DNA from 3 places in the Ensifer sp. Root423 genome. Region 2 is predicted to be linked to each of the others. Evidence: riboswitches for the same ligand, from Rfam matches in the RefSeq annotation. Region 2 holds a riboswitch; each other region holds the start of a gene.
What was found. Region 2 has a riboswitch for cobalamin ahead of ASD01_RS02650 (DUF1636 family protein). Riboswitches for the same ligand answer to the same signal wherever they lie in the genome.
Positions count from the first base shown of each region.

Region 1: another riboswitch for cobalamin. It lies ahead of bluB (5,6-dimethylbenzimidazole synthase); the one in region 2 lies ahead of ASD01_RS02650 (DUF1636 family protein).
Region 3: another riboswitch for cobalamin. It lies ahead of nrdH (glutaredoxin-like protein NrdH); the one in region 2 lies ahead of ASD01_RS02650 (DUF1636 family protein).

Region 1 covers NZ_LMEG01000001.1:755,928-763,279, reverse strand. Annotated here, with positions in the region: gene ASD01_RS03795 (DUF2865 domain-containing protein) at 1-686, shown strand, start outside; gene bluB (5,6-dimethylbenzimidazole synthase) at 699-1,394, opposite strand; cobalamin riboswitch at 1,440-1,651, opposite strand; gene ASD01_RS03785 (SDR family oxidoreductase) at 1,749-2,561, opposite strand; gene ASD01_RS03780 (phytanoyl-CoA dioxygenase family protein) at 2,650-3,843, opposite strand; gene ASD01_RS03775 (LacI family DNA-binding transcriptional regulator) at 3,947-4,966, shown strand; gene ASD01_RS03770 (diguanylate cyclase domain-containing protein) at 4,993-6,495, opposite strand; gene ASD01_RS03765 (ankyrin repeat domain-containing protein) at 6,732-7,352, opposite strand, start outside.
Region 2 covers NZ_LMEG01000001.1:525,598-532,949, forward strand. Annotated here, with positions in the region: gene aspT (aspartate-alanine antiporter) at 1-1,056, opposite strand, end outside; gene ASD01_RS02645 (RidA family protein) at 1,538-2,014, shown strand; cobalamin riboswitch at 2,192-2,407, shown strand; gene ASD01_RS02650 (DUF1636 family protein) at 2,513-2,926, shown strand; gene ASD01_RS02655 (ABC transporter ATP-binding protein) at 2,949-3,752, shown strand; gene ASD01_RS02660 (ABC transporter substrate-binding protein) at 3,749-4,702, shown strand; gene ASD01_RS02665 (FecCD family ABC transporter permease) at 4,790-5,773, shown strand; gene ASD01_RS02670 (DUF924 family protein) at 5,865-6,425, shown strand; gene ASD01_RS02675 (mechanosensitive ion channel family protein) at 6,552-7,352, shown strand, end outside.
Region 3 covers NZ_LMEG01000043.1:127,041-134,392, reverse strand. Annotated here, with positions in the region: gene ASD01_RS25975 (ABC transporter substrate-binding protein) at 1-637, shown strand, start outside; gene ASD01_RS25970 (ABC transporter permease) at 872-1,786, shown strand; gene ASD01_RS25965 (ABC transporter permease) at 1,788-2,609, shown strand; gene ASD01_RS25960 (aspartate/glutamate racemase family protein) at 2,615-3,352, shown strand; gene ASD01_RS25955 (LysR substrate-binding domain-containing protein) at 3,310-4,248, opposite strand; gene ASD01_RS25950 (hypothetical protein) at 4,393-4,692, shown strand; cobalamin riboswitch at 4,947-5,172, shown strand; gene nrdH (glutaredoxin-like protein NrdH) at 5,560-5,781, shown strand; gene nrdI (class Ib ribonucleoside-diphosphate reductase assembly flavoprotein NrdI) at 5,794-6,210, shown strand; gene nrdE (class 1b ribonucleoside-diphosphate reductase subunit alpha) at 6,180-7,352, shown strand, end outside.

The sequences.
Region 1 (7,352 bases), 230 kb from region 2:
TCAACGGTTGCTATGGTGACCGCGAGGAGTTCGCAAGCGTGGAACCGGACGTGCCGGAAAGCCACCGCAACATCGTTGCCGACCTGCCGCCGGAAGACGCCTACGGCCCGATGCTCGGCCGAGGCGAAGACGGCTACGCACCGCAGGAGCGCTACTATAGCGGCACGCTCAGAACCATGTGCGTGCGTACCTGCGACGGCGCCTTTTTCCCGGTTTCTTCAGATGCGACGCCGGCCGATTTCCCGCGCGACGAGCAGGCCTGTCGGGCGCGCTGTCCGGGGGCTGAGACCGAGCTCTATTTTCACGACCTCAACACGGAAGAGAGCGACAAGATGGTCTCGGCCGTGACCGGCCGTCCCTATACCGAAATGCCCAACGCCTTTGCCTATCGCACCCGCGCTGTCGGAAAACCCGGCCAGTGCGGCTGCCAGATACCGCAGACCGCCTCGACCACACCGAAGGCAAACGGAACGAAGATCGGTGACGACCAGTCGTCGATCATCGTCATCGAGACCAAGAAGCCGGAAGCGGCGAGCAATACCGCCAAGGCGCCGGCCGAAGAGCGGCCTTATGATCCGTCGAAGAACAAGGTTCGCGTCGTCGGCCCGACCTACCTGCCGCAGGAAGAAACCGCCATCGACCTCAAGCATCCGAAGGGACCGGCCTATCAGCCGGTCCAGAATTGATCGGACGAGGCCTTACGCCTTCTCCTTGCTGCGTCCCCATCCGTCTTCGAAAACCAGCTCGTCGAGCGGCAGGCGCTGGCGCCAGCCCTTCACAGCGAGTTCCGGCTGCTGATAGAGGCGATCGACATAGCCGAGGCAGAGCCAGGCAACGATCTCGATATGATCTGGGATGCCGAGAATCGCCTTGATCTCGGCCTCGTGGAAAATGCTCACCCAGCCGACGCCCACCCCTTCGGCCCGCGCAGCAAGCCAGAGGTTTTGCACGGCGCAGACGGTGGAATAGACGTCCATCTGCGGATTGTGGGTGCGCCCGAGTACGACGGCACCGCCGCGCGTGCGGTCGCAGGTGACACAGATGCTGAGCGGCGCCTTGCGGATGCCTTCCAGCTTCAGCGCACGGTACTTGGCCTGTTGTTCCGCCTCGAACATCAGCGCGGCCTCGTCATTGGCGCGGCGAAACGCATGCCAGACGCGCTCACGCGTTTCTTCCGCCCGCACCAGCACGAAGTTCCACGGCTGCATGAAGCCCACGGACGGGGCGCTGTGCGCAGCGGCCAGCAGGCGCCCGATCAGATCTTCCGGCAATGGCGCGGGCAGGAATTCATCGCGCACGTCGCGACGTGTCTCGATGGCACGGTAGACGGCCTCCCGCTCTGGCAACGAAAAGGCGCCGGCAGCCGCAAGGCCGCCCTTCGGTTCAGTCAGCATCGTTCGATCCCCAACAATGCGAAACCTCCCGCCGTCCACGCGGGGTTCGGTCTATCTCGCCAGGCCGGTCTTCTGACTTCGGTTCAACCGATCACCTCGCCTTCCCAGATCGATTGAAGATCCAGTGGCAAAACCTTGAATCAATTCAAGGCTCTCTTAGACGCGATCGTCCCCGTCACAGCGTTGGGCACGTTCCGGAATGACACCGGATTCCCGATTCTCCCGCTTTCGCGGGCACCTGACGACGGCACTAAGTGCACAGCCGTTTGAGAAAGACAAGCGGCGCCAACCCGGTCGAGACATGGCGCGCCACTTTCCGCCGGCTACTGTCGAGCTTAGTCGTTTGCCTCCGCCTCAAAGCGGAGCGACCGGATGCGGCGAGCCGTCATAGGCGCCCCAGACCGACTGATCGAAGCAAATCACCGATCCGGTCATCAGCCCGGACTCGGCCGACGACAGATAGGCGCAGGCCCGCGCCACTTCGGCCGGATCGACGAGCCGACCGAAAGGCTGGCCGGCCGCCGCCTTTTCAAGCCAATCGGCAGCCGCGCCATGAAACTCGCGCTGGATGCGGTCTTCGCCTTCGGACGCCATCCAGCCGATATTCAGGCCGTTGACGCGAATGCGGTTGCGAAGAAGCGCATAAGCCGTGTTTTTGGTCAGCGTTTCGAGGGCGCCTTTCGACGAACAATAGGCGGCAATGAACGGCTGGCCGGCCATCGCCGACATCGAGCCGATGTTGACGATCGTGCCCTCGGTCTTCTCCCGCCGCATGATCTTCACCGCCTCCTGCATCAGGAAGAACGGCGCGCGCACATTGATCGCGAACATGCGGTCGAAGAGTTCGGGCGTGGTGTCGAGGATCGTGCCACGGTCGGTGATAGCTGCGGCGTTGACCAGCGCATCGACCCGGCCGAATTCCGCGTCGCAAGCGGCGACCACCTTGCGGGCGTCCTCTACTTTTTCAAGATCGGCCTCGACATAGACGACTTTCGCGCCGCTTGCCTTGCCGATCTGCTCGGCCTTCGCCCGCCCCTTGGCGGCGTTGCGGCCGCAGATGACGATGCCTTCAGCGCCGCGCTCGGCGAAAAGGCCAGCAATCGTCGCGCCCAGTCCCTGCGTACCACCGGTGACGATGGCGATCTTGCCTTGCAATTGTCCACTCATCGAATTCCTCCCTTGGAAATGATCGTTTGAAACGGCTGCGGCTCCCGGCTGAAACACACCGGGAGCCTGTCAAATTGTAACTCGCTCGTCAGCTCAGCTTGCGCTTCGCCTGCGCCTCCAGCACCGAGAGAAACTCTTGTTCGCCCGTCCCCGCAGTGAGAGCCTCGCGCATCAACTGCGCCTGCGTCTTCGGCGCCAACCCGCCGAGTGGCGGATCCCGGTCGAGATTGGTGGGGAACGAATAGCCCTCGGCACAGGAGGAGATCGCGTTGGCCGCTTCCGCCTGCGTCAGCGTCCCGCCCGCCAGCAAGGCCCGCAAGGCCGGATAGAGCGTCGCGCTCATGGTCAGTCGGTCAACGGTTTCCATTGCGCGACCGAAGGCCGAAGACACCTGCAGCAGGTTGGCCACGCGGCGGATATCCCGGGAGCGGTTGGTGCCGGCGGCATGGAAGAGCGCCGGGTTGAAGAAGACAACGTCGCCCTTTTCGAGCGGAAGCTGCACATGGTGTGCGTCGAAATAGGCGCGGAATTCCGGCCGGTTGAGCGCCAGATAGCCCGGCACATAGGTTTGGCTATAGGGCAAGAACAGCGTCGGTCCGCTTTCGAGCGGCATGTCGCGATGGGCAACCGCCCCCTGCAGCGTCAGCACCGGTGAAAGCCTGTGCACATGCGCCGGATACTGCTCGATCACGGCCGCGGTCTGGAAGCCGAGGTGATAATCCCGGTGCGCCGATTGCGCCGCACCGCCAGGATTGACGCGATTGACCTGCGCCGTCATCTGGTAGTTCGGCCCGAGCCAAGCCTCGCTGACGAGCGCTATGACGGCATTGCCGTAATAGGAGGCGAAATTCTCCGGCGCGTTCAGGCAGTGCTTTTCCAGCGAGTTCCAGATGCGGTCATTGGCACCGGGTTTGGCGAAGTGATCGCCGCCGCCGCTGTTGCTTCGATGTTGCTCTTCGATGATGGCGTCAAAGACCCCGCTTGCGACGTCGATTGCTGTCGTATCGGCAAAGGCGCGCTTGAAGACCGCCACGCCAGGCCCGGTCGCCAGTACCTCGCAGATCTCCGCCAGAACAGAACGCCGCGCCTCGGCATCGCCGCACGCCGCAATCAGCGCGGCGCTGTCATATATCAGGATATTCTTTTCGCAGCCGGAAGCATGGGGGTAGTCGGACAGACTGGTTTGGCGTTCGACTTCCGCCCGGAACGCTTCGAGATCGCATGCCTCTTCGGTGAGCCAGACGCGGTCGATTCGCTGGCGCGCTTTGTTGTCGGTCTTCATCGCGTTTCCTCCTCTGGAACATCCTGATGAACACGACTATAGGCGGCGGCAAAACATGATATAGAGCAAGAATCCATCAAAAATCCATCAGGAGAGCAAGGCGATGGCCCATCCGTTTCTGGTCAAGGACATCGCCTTTCAGGCCGGGCTCAGCACCGCGACCGTCGATCGCGTGCTCAACGAGCGGCCGGGCGTGCGCCGCCAGACGGAGGCCCGGGTTCGCGCAGCCATCGAGGAATTGGAGAAGCAGCAGGCCGGCCTCGACATCCAGGGGCGCAAGTTTGCGATCGATATCGTCATGGAGTCGCCACAGCGCTTCACCGATGCGGTGCGTCGCGCCTTCGAGAGCGAGGCGATGACCTTCGCGCCCACCGTCTTTCGCTGCCGGTTCCACTTCGCCGAGACGATGCGCCCGCAGGAGATCGTGCAACTGCTCGACCGAATCCGGCTGCGCGGGACCGACGGCCTGGTGTTGAAGGCGCCGGACGTGCCCGAGATCGTCGCCGCAGTCGCCCGTTTCGAGATGGGCGGTACGCCCGTCGTGACGCTGGTAACCGACCTGCCCCATTCCCAGCGGACGGCCTATGCCGGCGCCGACAACCGGGCGGCGGGCGAAACGGCCGCCTACCTCCTCGGGGAGCGCTTTTCCGGCGCGCCGGCAACTGTGCTGGTGACCCTTTCGAGCGGCCGCTTTCGTGGTGAGGAGGAACGCGAGATCGGCTTTCGCCGGGTGTTGCGCGAGCGCTATCCGGCAATCCGGATCGTCGAGATCAGCGAAGGCCACGGCCGCGACAGCGAAACCGGCCGCCTGGCTCACGCGGCGCTCTCGGCCAATCCCGATATCAACGCGGCCTATTCGATCGGTGGCGGCAACCGCTCCGTCCTTGCAGCCTTCGAGCGCCTCGAACGTCACTGCGCGCTCTACATCGCCCATGATCTCGACGAGGACAATCTGGCGCTGTTGCGGGAACGGCGCATTCACTTCGTGCTGCATCACGACCTCAGGACCGATGCGCGCACCGCCTTTCGCACGATGATGCTGCGGCCCGGCGCCCAGGCGCCGGCAATCGGCCCGCAGCTTTCCGCCGTGGTGGTGATCACGCCCTACAATGTTCCGGAGTAACGCTGCTGACGATCAGCGGGTAACGTTCAGGCCGCCGACTGGCCGTCGTTCTTTTCGGCTGGCAACACCATGTCGTCCGCCGTCTCGAAGCGGTTGCGACCGCGCCGCTTGGCCAGATAGAGCGCTTCGTCCGCAGCCAGCAGCAACTGGCGTGCCGTCAGGCCATGCCGCGGCGCAAAGGCGATGCCGGCGCTGCCGCCGACAACGAGCATTTGGCCGTCGAAAGCGACCGGCGTCTGCGCGTCGGCGATCAGGCCGGCCGTCAGGCTGCGGGCGTCGGCCTCGCTGCAATCGCCGAGAATGACCGCGAATTCGTCACCCCCAAGCCGCGCGACCGTGCCCTTCGGGCCAGCCCGGTTGCGAAAGCGCTCGGCCATGGCCACCAGCACGGCATCGCCGGCGGCGTGGCCGTGGCGATCGTTGACCTCCTTGAATTCATCGAGGTCGGCATAGACGAGCGTGAACGGATGCGTCGATGCCCGCAACAGGGCTGCCGCCAGCATGTCGTCGAAGCCGCTGCGGTTCATCAGCCCCGTCAGGCGATCGTGCTTGGCAAGATGCCGGTTCAGCGCCTCGCTCTGCTGCAGAGCGGCAAAGAGCGTCGAGAACCGCAGCGCCACGAAGGCCATCAGCAGTGCTGCGACGATCGCCATGATAATGACGCTCGGCAACAGCTCCGCGCGGACGAACCCACCGGGCGATTTCGGCACCCAGGCGGCCACGAGACAGGACGAATCGGAGCAGCGCCCGACAGACGCATAGGCACTGCCTGCAGGCCGCTCGTTGAGCGGAACAAAGGCCAGCCCGCGAATACCCAGCCGTGCCGCGATCTCGCGCGTCATTTTCGGCGTGACCGGCCGAACGGCGACCATCAGCACCGGATCGCGCCGTCCCGCCGGAACCACCAATGTCTCGGGGATGACCGCCTGCACCACGGCAACGCTCATGCGCCCGCCGATCTCGCGCAGGTCCACCGCGTGGATGCCGGGCACGGCCGGCATCACGGACTGCGCATCCGGCGTCGTGACATCGAGATTGTAGGTGCCGTCGTTGTTCCTGAGCGCATTGTCGTAGCGGCGCTTGGCTTCGTCTACGAGATCGTCGACCTCGTCGAGCGGCACGCGGGCCACCTCTGCCGGAACCGATGCGCCGTCCTTGAGCGCCGTCGAGACGGTGCGGGCCGGATCCGTGAAGATGATCCAGGAGAAGCCGTAGTCTTCCCAAAGCCAGCCCGAAAGCTCGTCGGCGACGAAACTGTCGCTGACATGCCCCGTCGCCAGCTCCTCGTAGGTCTTGTCCCAGAAGGACACCTGCGCCTGGAACTGAACGACCGCATCCATCTGGTGGCGCAGCTCGTTTGCGACAAGCCGACGCTCGGCCGAAAGGCCGAAGCGATCGGCCTCCGTGACGGATCGGTCGAGGACATAGATGAGGCTTGCAATGATCAGGACCGCGACCAAGGTACAGGCGGCATGGATCGCCCAGACCGTCTTGTCCCGTTTTGCCTGCCGCAACGCCTTTTCCACCACGCCAGTCCCCCTCGTCCGTACCGGCCCTGCCGGGCATACTAGCACTTGTGGAGGTGCGATGCGCAACGATGGCAGCCGATACTGCCGGCACCCTAGCGACCAAAATCGAAGTTTGGCTTAAATAAGCTGGTGATAAAATACTTAACGATTTCAACCGACTGAATCGCCCGACAATCAGCGGTCGCAGCGGGGATCAGGAGAACGCGGGCGACTGCCCGCGCCTCCCTCTGCGTATCCTATTGCGGGGCGGCCGCCGAAGCGCGCAGCAAGGCGACGATCTCCGCATTGCCCTGCTCCAGGGCAAGATCGCGTATCGACGGGCCGGCGGCGCCATCGCGCACGCGTGCATTCGCGCCCCTTTCGAGAAGCAGCCGCACCGTTCCCGCCTGCCCGTTGATCACGGCAAAGGCAAGCGGTGTCATCCAGTCGTGCTGTGGCTCCGGCCTGCCGCGCCCGCGGAACGTGCCGAACGGCGTTTCGATCAGATCCGGCTGCCGGTCGAGGATGTCGGAGAGGCGCGCGGCCACGCCAAAGGACGCAGCTGCGAAGATGTCGAGCGGCTGATCCTTCAGGAAAGTGACCATCGCGTCCTTGCCGTTGTATTTGGCCCAGCCGATCGGCGGTGCATGATGGTAGGGGTCGCGGGCCAAGGGATCGGCGCCGTGATCGAGCAGGCGCCTCGCCATCGCGACATGCCCATGCAGCGCCGCCTCGTGCAACGGCGTGCGCGAGGTCATGCGGTTGACGTCGAAGCCGAGCGCGAGCATCAGCGCCACGGCGTCATGCCGGTCCTCACCCGCCGCCTCGTGCAGGATGGCGGGGTGTGCAGCCTGGGTTCGAGCGACAAGTGTCGGATC
Region 2 (7,352 bases):
CGTCGTCCCGGGCAGCACCGGGATCTCAACCAGCGAGCGGATGATCTTGCGAGCATAGACGCCGCGCGCCCAATCCATGGTGCTGACTTCCGCCAGCGTCTTGCCGGCGAGCGCCTTGCTGGTCACGTAGACATCGAGGACTTCGGCTTCCGCGTTGAGCAGCTCCTTGTCCTCGACCTCGAGCAGCTTGTTGTCGAGGTTTTCGACGAGCAGCGAACGCCGGCCCGAAAAGGCGACGACGTCGCCCGGCTGCAGCACGGTGTTGCCATCGGCCTCGATGATCTGGTCGCCGCGCCGCAGGCGCTCGACGAAGACGCGGATCCCGGGAAGGATGTCCTTGACCGGTTTTCCGGTGAGCCCGCTTGCCGCGTCGACGCGATAGGCCCGGAGGCCGAAGTCGTGATAGGCGCGGGTAATGCCGGGCTCGCTGCTTTCGCTGCCACCGCCGAGCTTGGCCTCGTATTCGCGGCAGGCCGCCGGAAGGTCGATGCCAAGAAGCTTGGGACCGAGCTGGGCGAGGATGATCGCCGAGCCGATCGTGCCCCAGATATAGGTCACCGCATAGGCGATCGGGATCTGGTCGGCAAAGGTCTTGGCCTGCTCCGGCGTCAGCCCGAGCGAATTGATCTGGTCGGTCGCAACCCCGATTGCAGCCGAGATCGTCTGCGAGCCGGCATACATGCCGGCGCCATAGCCGAGCGGCAGCCCGGCAATCAGCGCGCAGAGATAGGGAACGACGAGGCACAGCACCAGCACGGAGAGCGCAAAGGCGATCTGTTTCGGTCCATCGGTGCTCAAGCCCCGCACGAATTGCGGCCCGACGCCGTAGCCGACGGCGAAGAGGAAAATCAAAAACAGGGTGGATTTCAGGTCGCCGGAAACCTGGATACCCAGCTGTCCGATGAGAACGCCCGCAAGCAGCGTGGCGGTGACATTTCCAAGGTTGAACCCCGCGACCTTGATCGGACCGATGAGGAAGCCGATGCCGAGGGCGAGGAAGACGGCGACAGGCGGATAGGTCCGAAGCGTGTCGACGAAGAAATCAATGGGATTCACTGATGCTATTCCCTTCTGAAAGTTGAGTTGCCGTCACTTCATTTCGGGATCTGCGCGGCTAAGTTGAGCTTGTTTCCGAGGCTTGTCGATGCCCAATCTTAATCCCGGCAATTGTCGCTTCGGTTGTCGAAATTCTCAACGGGCATAGGGTTACGTGAGCGTAACGTATGTTACATTTCAGCGTTTTTACTTGGGGTTGGGGATCGAGGCCGCCGCGATGTGTCGGTCGCATTCGATCGCAAGACCGCGGCACTGGCCCGGATCGCGATGGCACTTCAACTCTGGTGTTGTAATTCGTAACGTTATCTCCCAACGTGAGGCATGAGGCGTTTTCTCTTGGTTATGCTTGGAAAAGTTGCTGGGCACGGAACGGCGCGTCTTGCTGCTTGCGATAGGGGCGGCAGAATTTCGTGGGCTTGAGAAAAAAGCGGTGTCGTCTCCGCAAGGCGGCCGGTTCGTAAGGTGACGAGGAGGGGAAGCAATGATGGACGAGGTTATCCGAAGGCTCGGCGCACTTGGCGTTCAGCTCCCGACGCCGCCGAGGCCGCTCGGCGCCTATCGCGCGGTGATCGAGGCGGGTGAGATGCTTCATGTTTCGATGCAGGGGCCATTGCTGGACGGGCGCTTCGTGCATACGGGGCTGCTCGGGCGCGATGTGACCATCGACGAGGGGCGCAAGGCCGCAGAGTTGGCAGTGCTCAACGCGCTGGCGCAGATCCATGAGCATCTCGGCCGTTTCGAGCGTATTCGCCAGATCGTCCGGCTGGAGGGACATGTCGCCTGCACTGAGGATTTCCTGGAGCACCCGAAGGTACTCGACGGTGCTTCCGAGCTTCTGGCGGCCGCCTTTGGCGAAAGGGCTGGCCATGTTCGCTCCGTCTGCGGCGTGCGCAACCTGCCGGGCAACGCCTCTGTCGCGGTGACGCTGACGGCCGAACTCTTGCCGCCGGAGTTCTGAGGTAGCACGGCACGTCTTTTAGCGTGGTCGCTATCGCGGGCGTCGGATTGTGTCCGGCGCCCAATTTTCGACTTGCGCTACGTAATGTTATTTTATAACAAATCTCGCATGACGAAACGCCGCATGTTGATAGATCCCTCCCGCCTGTGTCGTGCGGTTGTCTCATCCGCCGATTCATGCGAGGAAGGCGTTGATGGTGCTGCGTCCGCGACAATGCGGAAGCGGCTGAAAAGGGAACACGGAACGGACGACCCTGATGGGGCCGAGACCGTGGCTGCCCCCGCAACTGTGAGCGGAAAGCGCATTCACACCATGTCACTGGTCGAAGACCGGGAAGACGTGGATGCGCCACGACCCGCGAGCCAGGAGACCTGCCATCGAACCGATCAACCACAACGGACGGGGTGTTCCGATGGAAAAGAACTGGCTTTCATACGACGGTTTTCCGTCCTCTTGCCGTTTCGCCATCTCTTGCCGTCAGTCCGGCGGAGGGCAGGAATGGCTGAGCCGAATTTCCGACAGCACAAGATAACGGTCTGCACCGATTGCCGCTTCACCGGCGGCCCATGCGTGCCCGGTGCCGAGCTGATCAAGCGGCTCAACCTGAGCATCGCAGCGCTCGGCGCACCGCTCGATCGCGATTTCTCGATCGCCGGAACGGTCTGCATGGCGGCCTGCACGCGGCCCTGCACCATCGCCTTCCAGGCGACGGGGAAGGCGACCTATCTCTTCGGCGACGTCTCGCCGGAAGAGGACATCGACGATCTCGTGCGCTTTGCCACAACCTATGCCGAGCGTGGCGATGGCATGACGCGGGCGGCGGAACGGCCGCGCGGGCTGAAAGGCAAGACGCTTGCCCGCATTCCCGCGGCGATGCTCGTCTCCGAAGATCTCGGCGGGCACTTCCAATGAGGTCGCGCAGAGGAACGAACCCATGAGCTGCAACGCAACGGGTGCAGCCCTCACGGTCGAGGGCCTTCGCTGGGGGCCGCGTTCGGGCCTGACGCTGGTCAACGACATCGGCTTTGCGATCGCGGCCGGCAGCCGGCTTGCGATCCTCGGGCCGAATGGCGCCGGCAAGACCTCGCTTCTGCGCTGCCTCTACCGGGCGGTGCAGCCGAATGCCGGCCGTGTTTCGGTCGATGGCGTCGATCTCTGGTCGATCTCGGCCCGCGAGGCGGCAAGGACAATCGCCGTCGTCTTGCAGGAGATGCCCGGCGATTTTCCCTTCAGCGTGCGCGACGTCGTGATGATGGGACGCATTCCGCGGCGGGAGGGCTTGAGCGGCTGGAACGATTTCGACCGCGAGCGGGTGCAGCACGCGCTCGCGCATCTCGATCTCGCCCATCTTGCCGGTCGCCAGTTCTCGACGCTTTCGGGCGGTGAGAAGCAGCGGGTGCTGATCGCCCGCGCGCTGGCACAGGAACCGCGCATCATCATCCTCGACGAGCCGACGAACCATCTCGACATCCGCCACCAGCTCGAAATCCTCGAGCTCTTGCAAACGCTGAAACTGACAATCGTCTCGACGCTGCACGACATCAACCTCGCCGCCGAGTTTGCGACAGATGTCGCGATCTTGACCGCCGGGCGGCTGACGGCCTTCGGCCCGCCCGAAGAGGTGCTCAGCCCCAGCGAGCTTTCGGCCGCCTTCGGCGTCACCGCCACCGTTCACAATGCCGCTGCCGGCGGCGCCCGCTTTTCCTTTTCACTTCCTCGACAGGGATCGATTTCATGAAGATCAATATTGCCCCATTTTCCCTTCTTTTCGTGCTTGCCGCCGCCACGCCGGCGCTCGCCTATCCGGTCACCGTCAAGAGCTGCAACCGCGAGGTGACCTTCGACGCGGCGCCGAAGCGGGCGATCGCCAACGACGTCAACCTGGTGGAGATGATGCTGGCGCTGAGGCTCCAGGACCGCATGGTCGGCTATACCGGCGTTTCCGGCTGGAAGACGCTGGACGAGAAGCTGCGCGAAGGCGTCAAGGAACTGCCGGAGCTTTCGGAGAAATATCCGACCAAGGAAGTGCTGCTCAACGCCGATGCCGATTTCCTCTTTGCCGGCTGGAACTACGGCATGAAGGTCGGCGGCGAGGTCACGCCCGAGACATTGGCGCCCTTCAAGATCGGCGTCTACGAGCTGACCGAATCCTGCATCCACGTGATGGCCAAGCAGAAGCCTGATATGAACGACATGTTCGTCGATCTTCTCAATCTCGGCCGCATCTTCGGCGTCGAGGATCGCGCCGAGACGCTGGTTGACGGCTATCGCCGCCAGCTTGCCGAGATCACCAAGGCGAACGCCGGCAAGGCTAACCCGACGCGGGTCTTCGTCTATGATTCCGGCGAGGAGAAGCCGTTTACTTCCGGTCGCTTCGGCATTCCGACGGCGATGATCGAGGCCGCCGGCGGCGCCAACATCATGGACGACGTGGAAAAGAGCTGGGTGGAAATCTCCTGGGAACCGGTGATCGAGCGCAACCCGGAAGTGGTGGTCATCGTCAACTACGGCGAGGTGAAGGCCGAGGACAAGATCGCCTTCATGAAGAACAATGCGGCCTTCAAGAATGTCGATGCCGTCAAGAACGATCGCTTCGTCGTGCTCGATTATGTCGAAGCGACGCCAGGCCCGCGCAACATCGACGCCATTGCCAGGCTTGCCAAGGCCTTTCAGGGCGAGGGCCTGTAAGCGATGCTGGCTGAGGATGCGTCGCCTGGTCCCGTCGCCGTTTCACGCCTAGCGCCGGCACGGGCGCTGAAGGCGGGTGCCGGTCTCATGGCGGCGCTTTTGCTGCTGGCCTTGACCGTCACGGCCGGCGTATCGCTCGGCTCGGCGCCGATCCCGGTTGCGACCGTCTGGTCGATCATCGCCAGCAAGATTTCTCTGGGCAGCGTCGAGGCTTTCTGGTCGGCGGGGCGCGAGAGCATCGTCTGGGACGTGCGCCTGCCGCGCGTCATGCTGGCGGGCCTCGTCGGCGCCGGGCTGGGGCTGACTGGCGCCGTGCTGCAGGCGGTCACGCGCAATCCACTTGCCGATCCGCATCTGCTCGGCGTTTCCTCCGGCGGCGCGCTCGGCGCGATCGTGGCGCTGCTGCACACCGGCATGATCCTCGGTCTTGCCACGGTGCCGCTCTTTGCCTTTGCCGGCGCGCTGCTCGCAACCGTGCTCGTCGCCTTCGTCTCCCGCGTGCTCGGGAGCAGCGCCGACCGTCTCGTGCTGGCCGGCGTCGCGGTCGCCTTCGTCTTGACATCCGTCGGCAACCTCATGATTTTCCTTGGGGACCCGAGGGCGACCCATACGGTCATCTTCTGGATGCTCGGCGGTCTTGGCCTGGCGCAATGGTCGCAGCTCGTCTATCCCGGCGTGGTGCTTTTCGCGTCCCTCGGCTGGCTGATGATCCGGGCGCGCGAAATCAATGCGCTCGCCATGGGCGACGAAACCGCGATGACGCTCGGCATTCCCGTGCGCCGCTTCCGGCTGACGCTGTTCGTCGTCACCGCACTTTTGACCGGGGTGATGGTCGCCTTTTCCGGCGCGATCGGTTTCGTCGGGCTGATGGTGCCGCATTTCGTGCGGCTTCTGGCCGGCAGCGACAACGTGCGGGTCATTCCGCTCTCGGCCTTCTTCGGGGCGCTGACGCTCATCCTTGCGGATCTGGCCGCCCGCGTCATCATGGCGCCGGAGGACATGCCGATCGGCGTCGTCACCGGGCTCGTCGGCGGCATCGCCTTCATTGCCATCCTGAAGCGACGCGCGTAAGGCGGGTAGGAACACGTTATGGACAAGGGCCGGTTCCGGCCTATGTGTTAGCGCAGCCGAGGGATCGGCGATTGGCCCGCATGAGGAGCATATGGCGAACGAAGCTGACATCTGCACGCCGCAGGACGTTCTGAATTTCTGGTTTGGCGAACTCACCTATGACGACTGGTTCGGGACGAGCCACGAACTCGACCAGGCCTGTATCCGCCGCTTCCAGGCGTCGCACCTGGCGCTGGCGCGTGGTGTCGACGAGATCTGGCGCGCGAGCCCGGAAAACCGGCTGGCGGCGATCGTGCTTTTGGACCAGATGCCGCGCAACATGTTTCGCGGCACGCCGCTCGCCTTTGCCACCGATTGCCTGGCACTGCACGAGGCCAAGCTCGCCGTTGGCGCCGGTGCCGACATGGCGATCAAGCCGGAATGGCGCGCCTTCGTCTATCTGCCCTTCGAGCATTCGGAAAACCTTACCGACCAGACCATGTCGGTGAAGCTCTTTACCGAGCTCGGCGATGCCGATTATCTCGACTATGCCATACGGCACCGCGAGGTGATCGAGCAGTTCGGTCGTTTCCCGCATCGCAACGCCTTCCTGGCGCGGCCGTCGACGGAGGCCGAACTTGCCTATCTGGCGCAGCCCGGCGCCGGTTTTTAACGGGAAAGCGGGCGCTGACGGGGATTTATCGCCGTTCTTTGCATCTTTCCGCCGTCTTTCGTATTCACATCGAAACGTGAAGACGGCCGGAGCGATTCCGGACCACGGTCTCAATCTGCAAGGATCATGAAATTGCGTTCTGTCGGAAAACTGCCCGCCATTCTCGTCTGCCTGCTGGCGCTTGCCGTGGGCGGCCCGGTCATGGCCCAGAAGGCGGCGCAGCCGACACAGGCGACCGCGCAGAATGGAGCCCAGCCGGGTCAGAAGTCGGGGCCGTCCGCGCAGCCAGCGCAATCGACCCAGACCCCCTCTCAGCCGGCTGGCAAGCCGGTGACCGAGGAGGGCGCTCAGCCAGCTGCTGCCGGCACGACGCCGGATTCCGCCGCACCGGCGGCAACCGCAACCCAACCGGCACAGGGCACGCCGGCCCCGGCGCAGGATGCCGCTCAGGCCGAGGCGACGCCGCCGGCCGAAAACCAGACGGCGGAGCAGCTTGCCAAGGCCGGCGTGGAACTGAATAGGCTGACGGACCAGGTCGCGAAGGCCAAGGACGACGACATAGCGCTTGCCGAACTGAAGGTGCAGGTAGATGCGCTCGCCAAGCAGATCATCGGCGTCTCGGTCTCGACCCGCCCGCGCCTCGACGAGATCAAGGCGCGGTTGACCGAACTTGGCGATCCGCCGGCCGAGGGACAGCCGCCGGAAGCCGACATCGTGACCGCCGAGCGCAAGCGGCTGATGGCCGAGCGCGGCGCGATCAACGCGCTGACCGGCGAGGCCGAAGGCCTGTCGGTGCAGGCGACGAAGCTGTCCAACGCCATTACCGCGACAAGGCGCGCGCTGTTTTCCAATACGCTCCTGAAGAATACCGAAGTGTCGACCGGAATGTTCGACGACGCGCTGACGGCGACGGCGGACGAGACCCGG
Region 3 (7,352 bases), on a different contig from region 2:
GGATGCGGCAATGATCATGGAGGCGATGGGTAACATCAAATATGCCGATAAAGGCAACATGACCATGGACGAGATCGACAAGACGATCGAGTTTCTGATCAAGGCCAAGCAGGACGGCCAGTTCCGTGCCTTCTGGAAATCCTTCGACGAGAGCGTCAACCTGATGGCCTCTGGCGAAGTCGTCATCCAGTCCATGTGGTCGCCGGCCGTCGCCGCCGTGCGCTCCAAGGGCATTGCCTGCAAGTACCAGCCGCTGAAGGAAGGCTATCGCGCCTGGGGCGGCGGACTCGGCCTTGCCGCCCATCTTCAGGGCGCGCAGCTCGATGCGGCCTACGAATACATCAATTGGTATCTGTCGGGCTGGGTCGGCGCCTATCTCAACCGCCAAGGCTACTATTCCGCCGCGATGGAAACCGCCAAGGGTTTCATGTCCGAGGACGAGTGGGGCTATTGGGTGGAGGGCAAGCCCGCCAAGGGCGACATCCTCTCGCCGGAGGGCAAGGTGATGGAAAAGGCCGGCGCCGTCCGCGACGGCGGATCGTTCGAACAGCGCATGGGCAAAGTTGCCTGCTGGAACTCGGTCATGGACGAGGACCGTTATATGATCAAGCGCTGGAACGAATTCATCGCGGCGTAGTCGCAGGCACGGGTACGACTGCGCCCGCAGCGGTCTTGCCCCTCACCCTAACCCTCTCCCCGCTCGCGCGGAGAGGGGACGTGCCACACCTGCGGTCCAGATGTTTGTGAGGCGGTGCGGCATATCCCTTCTCCCGCCTGCGGGGAGAAGGTGCCGGCAGGCGGACTAGGGGCAATCCCTCACCGCGCGGATAAGGGGCACCCCCTCGTCCAAAAATCGAAGAGAGGACCAACAATGGCGACAATAGCCACTTCGCAGTCAGGGGAGATCGGAACAGAGACGGCGCCCCGTCGCCCCGCCATTCCCCGCGCGCTTGCCTCCTACATCCAGGCGCTGCCGCTGACGCTGATCCTCGGCTTCTTCTTCGTGTTGCCCATCCTGACGATCGTCGTCGTCAGCTTCTGGGATTATGATTTTGCCGGTCTCTACCCGGACTTCCTGACGATGAACTACGCCGACACGCTTGGCTCCTGGGTGACGTGGAAGACCTATCTCAACACGCTGAAATTCACCGTTCTCGTCTGGGCACTGACCCTCGCGATCGGCTTCTGGGTAGCGTATTTCCTCGCATTCCATGTTCGTACCACCACCATGCAGATGGTGCTCTTCCTCGTCTGCACCGTGCCGTTCCTGACGTCGAACATCATCCGCATGATTTCCTGGATCCCGGTGCTCGGCCGCAACGGTCTTGTGAACTCTGCCCTGATCGAGCTCGGCCTCATCCCACAGCCGATCGAGTGGCTGCTCTATTCCGATTTTGCCGTGGTGCTCGCCATGGTCCATCTCAACACGCTGTTCATGGTGACGCCGATCTTCAACACGCTGATGCGCATCGACCGATCGTTGATCGAAGCGGCCCGAGACTGCGGCGCCTCCGGCTTCCAGATCCTCTGGAACGTCATTCTGCCGCTCGCCAAGCCCGGCATCGCCATCGGCTCGATCTTTGTCGTCACCCTCGTCATGGCGGATTTCTCGACCGTGCAGGTCATGTCCGGCGGCCAGAGCGCCTCGGTGGCGCTGATGATGAAGAACCAGATGTCGCTCTTGCAGTATCCGGCCGCCGCCGCCAACGCGGTGGTTCTTCTGATCGTCGTTCTCCTGATGGTCGCCGCCATCCTACGCGTCGTAGACATTCGCAAGGAGCTTTGACATGCCTCACGAGAAACGCGGCAAGGAATTCTACCTGCTTGCAGCCTTCTTCACCCTGTTCGTGCTGTTCCTCTACGGCCCGCTCTCGGCGGTGCTGATCCTCGCCTTCCAGGGGCCGGACGGCGGTCTCACTTTTCCGCTGAACGGCGTCTCCGTGCACTGGTTCTACAATCTGTTCGAAAGGCAGGCGGTCGGTGATTTCGGCGCTTCGTTCCGCCGGTCCTTCACGCTGGGGCTGATGGTCATGGTGGTCAATGTCGTCGTCGCCCTGCTTGCGGGCCTCGCCTTCCGCCGGCGCTTCCGCGGCGCGACCGCACTGTTCTATCTGACTGTCGCCAGTCTCGTGGTGCCGTCGATCATCATCTCGCTCGGCATCGGCGTCGTCTTCCAGCAGTTCGGCCTGAAACCTGCCTGGTATTCCTCTGGCTTCGGCGCGCATCTGACCTGGACGCTGCCCTTCGGCGTGCTCATCATGTTTGCGGTCTTCAACCGGTTTTCGCCGGCCTATGAAGAGGCCGCTCGCGATCTCGGCGCGACGGCGTGGCAGACCTTTCGCCATGTGCTTTTGCCGATGATCGCCCCGAGCCTGATCGGCGTCGGTCTCTTCGGCTTCACGCTCTCCTATGACGAGTTCGCCCGCACGCTGATGACATCAGGCAGCTACAACACCCTGCCGCTCGAGATCTACGGCATGACGACGAACGTGACGACGCCGGTGCTTTATGCGCTCGGCACGGTCACAACCCTCTTCTCCTTCACCATCATCCTAGTCGCGCTGGCTGTCATACTGATGCTGCGGCGCCGCCAGGCAAAGCTGAGCTAGGACCGATGCGCATTCTGATCGTCAATCCCAACACCACCGCCTCGATGACCTCAAAGGCAGCGACTGCTGCGCGGGCGGTCGCCGAACCCCACACGGAAATCCTCGCCCGCACATCGAAATCCGGTCCGGTCTCGATCGAAGGGCATTATGACGGTGCGATTGCGCTTCCGGGCCTGCTCGCGGAGATCCGTGACGGCGAAGCCGCGGGCGCGGACGCCGCCGTCATCGCCTGCTTCGACGATACGGGGCTTGAGGCGGCGCGCGCGCTAGCCCGCATGCCGGTGGTGGGCTTATGCGAATCCGCTGTCGCAACCGCAGCCATGGTGGCGCAGCGCTTCACCGTCGTGACGACGCTGGAACGTTCGCGGGTGCTGATCGAAAACCTGACCCGGCACTACGGCATGGCGGGCCGGGCGAAGGTGCGCGCCGCCGATATTCCCGTGCTTGAACTGGAGGACAAGTCCTCGAACGCCCTTGCCAAGCTGCGGAGCGAGATCGAACTGGCGCTTCATCAGGACGGCGCCGAGGCAATCGTGCTCGGTTGCGCCGGCATGGCGGATCTCGCCCGCATGCTCCAGGCCGACTACGGCGTGCCGGTCATCGACGGCGTGTCGGCCGCGGTCAAGCAGGCGGAAGCACTGGTGTCGCAGGGGCTTTCGACGAGCAAGCGCGGCTCCTACGCAGCCCCGCTCAGCAAATCCTATTCCGGCTTGGTGAGCGCGCTTGCGCTGCCCCCTGGATGAAGCGACCTGGACACCTCCATCACGGTGGCAAGCATCGCATTCGACGCATCGGCTTCGGCAACGACCCAGTCGCGAAAAGCCTGGATCTTCTTCTGCCGCCTGGTGCTTTGCGGATAGACGAGCCAGTAGGCGCGGCCGTCGCGCACCACGTGCTCGAACGGCCGGATGAGCCTGCCGCTCTTCAGTTCATCCATCAGGAAGGTTGAGACGGCAATCGCAATGCCGTGATCCGCCAGGATTGTGGCGACATCCATCGCCTGGACGTCGAAGATCAATTCGGTGCCGTTGCTTGCCGGCGGTTCGACGCCGGTTTCGATCATCCATCGCCGCCACCAGCTGGCGTTGCCGAAACGCCGGACCCTCAGAACGTCGGCGGGCTCCTTGAGCTGGTGCTTCTCCAGGAAGGAGGGCGTGCAGACAGGCACGTAATCGAGCGGAAACAAAGGAAAGACATCGTTGCCCGGCCAGTCGCCGGCGCCGCTGCGCACCGCGAGATCGACGGCGTCGCGCTTGAAGTCGACCAGCTCGGTCGACATGTGCACCCTGATGCTGATATTGGGATGCGCGGTCTGAAACGAGGCGAGGCGCTGGCCGAGCCAGCTCGAAACGACGGTCGGGAGCACGGAGATGTGCAGGTGATGCTCGGTCTTGTCGGCGATCTCCGAGAAGGCTGCCCCTAAGAGATCGATCGCTTCGGTCACCTTCGGCGCCAACTGCCGCCCGGCGCCAGTCAATCGCATCTCGCGCGGAAGCCGGACGAACAGCGGCGCGCCGATGCGATCTTCCAACAGCCGGATCTGATAGCTGACGGCCGCCTGCGTCATGCTGAGCTCTTCGGCGGCGCGGGTGAAACTCAGGTGCCTGGCGGCGGCCTCAAAAGCGCGCACCGCACTCATGGGAGGAATCTTGCTCATGGAACTGAGATAAGCATTCTTTATGCCAGCATGCGAGAAATCGCTTTGCGCGAAACGGCAAAAACCCTCACTTTTTTCGCGAACACACGACCTCTTAGAGAAGTGAGGATAGCAATGCTTAGCGCAATGCGATCAACGATTTACTATGTTCTGAACTGGGCCGATAAGACCCTCAGCCCCTCCGTTGCCATCGATACCTTCAACGAGTTCCAGCTCCGGGATATCGGCTTGACGCGGGACCAGGAGCACATTCGCCCGCGCATCGGCGATACAGCCGATCCGTGGCACTGGCCCGAGGAAGAGGCCTCATCCGTGCCGCAAACCTCGGCAGGCTGCAAGGGCGCGAGCAAGCCACGGGCCATGGCGGTCTCGCCGCGTGCGCAACCCGGCGAAAACAAGGACGTCAGCATCCTGCTTTGCGATTGAGCGAGTGCCGAGACGCGACGGGCCTGGATCGCCTAGTGCAGCATCCGGCCCGCGTGATGGCTCCATCGAAATTTCTCCCCAAAACCCTGCGAGCGCTGCGGCGCTTGTTGCCGTTTCGGCGGCGAGACGAAGCCCCCGACGGAGAGCCGTTTCAAAGCGCCGTTTACTCTCCGTTATCCACACTGCAAAAGAAAAGACCCTCCGCACGGGCCGTCCGGCACCTCACACCTATTGACGTAGATTTGCGATGAACTACTATATCTAGTGTTCGAGGTTCTTCCGATTCGCAAGGATTGGGAGCTAAGACGGGAATACGGTGCGCCGGCGGGTTTCCGCTGAGGCTATGCCGTAGCTGCCCCCGCAACTGTAGACGGCGAGCGACTGTCCGGATTTGGACCACTGAGGCATGAGGCCTCGGGAAGGTCGGGATGGCAGCTTTGACCCGTAAGCCAGGAGACCTGCCTCGATCACCAAACGTCCACGGGCGGGGTGTCCGGAGGGGTTGAGTGCGTGGCAGGATGAGCCTGCCCGATCATCTCGACGTCTCCCCGGCAGCCCGTCGAAAGCTTCGGGGTGAAGTCATGCCAGTTTCTTCCAGTTCAGATCCACCTTCTGCGGACGGGTGCGCGTTGTTGCGCGCCTGATTGAAAGGCCGCGCCTTGAAAACCCGCATCCGCGGAATTCCTGAGCGCCCGACCAAAACGAGCCGGCCCGGTTGCGTAACCGACCTTGGGCCAGCTTGACGACGTCAACTCCGGTCGAGTCGACCGGGGAGCGATGTTTCGTGTCCAATCGCCAACACCACGGTTCGCGTTCGCGCGATCCGACGACTTTTTGCGCCCATTTGCCAGACCCTACGAGGAACCCATGTCGATCACCGTCTACAGCAAACCAGCCTGCGTCCAATGCACCGCCACAACCCGTGCGCTCGACCGCCAAGGCATCGATTATCGCATCGTCGATATCTCCGAGGATTCCGATGCATTCGCGCTGGTGCAGGGTCTTGGCTATCGGCAGGTCCCGGTCGTCGTCGCCGGCGAGCGGCATTGGGCGGGTTTCCGCCCGGACATGATCAGCGCGCTTTCCTGAAGGACGCGGGCGATGGGCCTGATCGTCTATTTTTCCAGTCGCTCGGAAAACACCCATCGCTTCGTCGAAAAGCTCGGCCTTCGCGCCGCCCGCATACCGCTCAGGGAAAGTATGGACGCACTTACGGTCGCAGAGCCCTATGTGCTGATCGTGCCGACCTATTGCGGCGACGATGGCCGCGGGGCGGTGCCGAAGCAGGTCATCCGCTTCTTGAACGACGCGGGCAACCGCTCTCACATCCGCGGCGTGATCGCAGCGGGCAACAGCAATTTCGGCGCGACCTACGGGATCGCCGGCGACGTGATTTCGGCCAAGTGCCGGGTACCCTATCTCTACCGGTTCGAGCTGCTCGGGACCGACGAGGACGTCGCCAATGTCAAAAACGGGATGGAACGATTTTGGACGTCACGACACTCGAACGCCCCTTGAAGGCGACGGAAGCAGCGCTCGACTATCATGCGCTGAACGCAATGCTGAACCTCTATGACGAAGAGGGACGGATCCAGCTCGACAAGGACCGGCAGGCGGCGAAACAGTACTTCCTCCAGGACGTCAACCAGAACACGGTGTTCTTCCATAACCTCCGGGAAAAACTCGATTATCTGGTGACCGAGGGCTATTACGAGCAGGAAGTGCTGGACCAGTATTCCTTCAACTTCGTGCGCGATCTCTACGATCATGCCTATTCAAAGAAGTTCCGCTTTCCGACCTTCCTCGGGGCGTTCAAATACTACACGTCCTATACGCTGAAGACCTTCGACGGAAAGCGCTACCTGGAACGCTACGAAGACCGTGTCTGCATGGTGGCGATGGCCTTGGCGCGCGGCAACGAGGGGCTTGCCCGCGATCTCGTCGACGAGATCATCTCCGGCCGCTTCCAGCCGGCAACGCCGACTTTCCTCAACGCCGGCAAGAAGAGCCGCGGCGAGCTCGTCTCCTGCTTTCTGCTCCGGATCGAGGACAACATGGAGAGTATCGGCCGCGCCATCAATTCGGCGCTGCAGCTTTCCAAGCGCGGTGGCGGCGTGGCGCTGTCGCTCACCAACATCCGCGAGATGGGCGCGCCGATCAAGCAGATCGAGAACCAGTCATCCGGCGTCATCCCGGTCATGAAGCTGCTCGAAGACAGTTTCTCTTACGCCAACCAACTCGGCGCGCGCCAGGGAGCCGGTGCTGTCTACCTGCACGCCCACCACCCCGACATCATGCGCTTCCTCGATACCAAGCGCGAAAACGCCGACGAGAAGATCCGCATCAAGACGCTGTCGCTCGGCGTCGTCATCCCCGACATCACCTTCGAGCTCGCCCGCAACAACGAGGACATGTATCTGTTCTCACCCTATGACGTGGAGCAGGTCTATGGCGTGCCCCTCACCGAGATTTCGGTGACCGAGAAGTACCGCGAGATGGTCGAGGATGCCCGCATCCGCAAGCGCAAGATCAAGGCGCGCGACTTCTTCCAGATCATCGCCGAGATCCAGTTCGAGAGCGGTTATCCCTACATCATGTTCGAGGACACGGTGAACCGGGCAAACCCGATCGCCGGGCGCATCACCATGAGCAATCTCTGC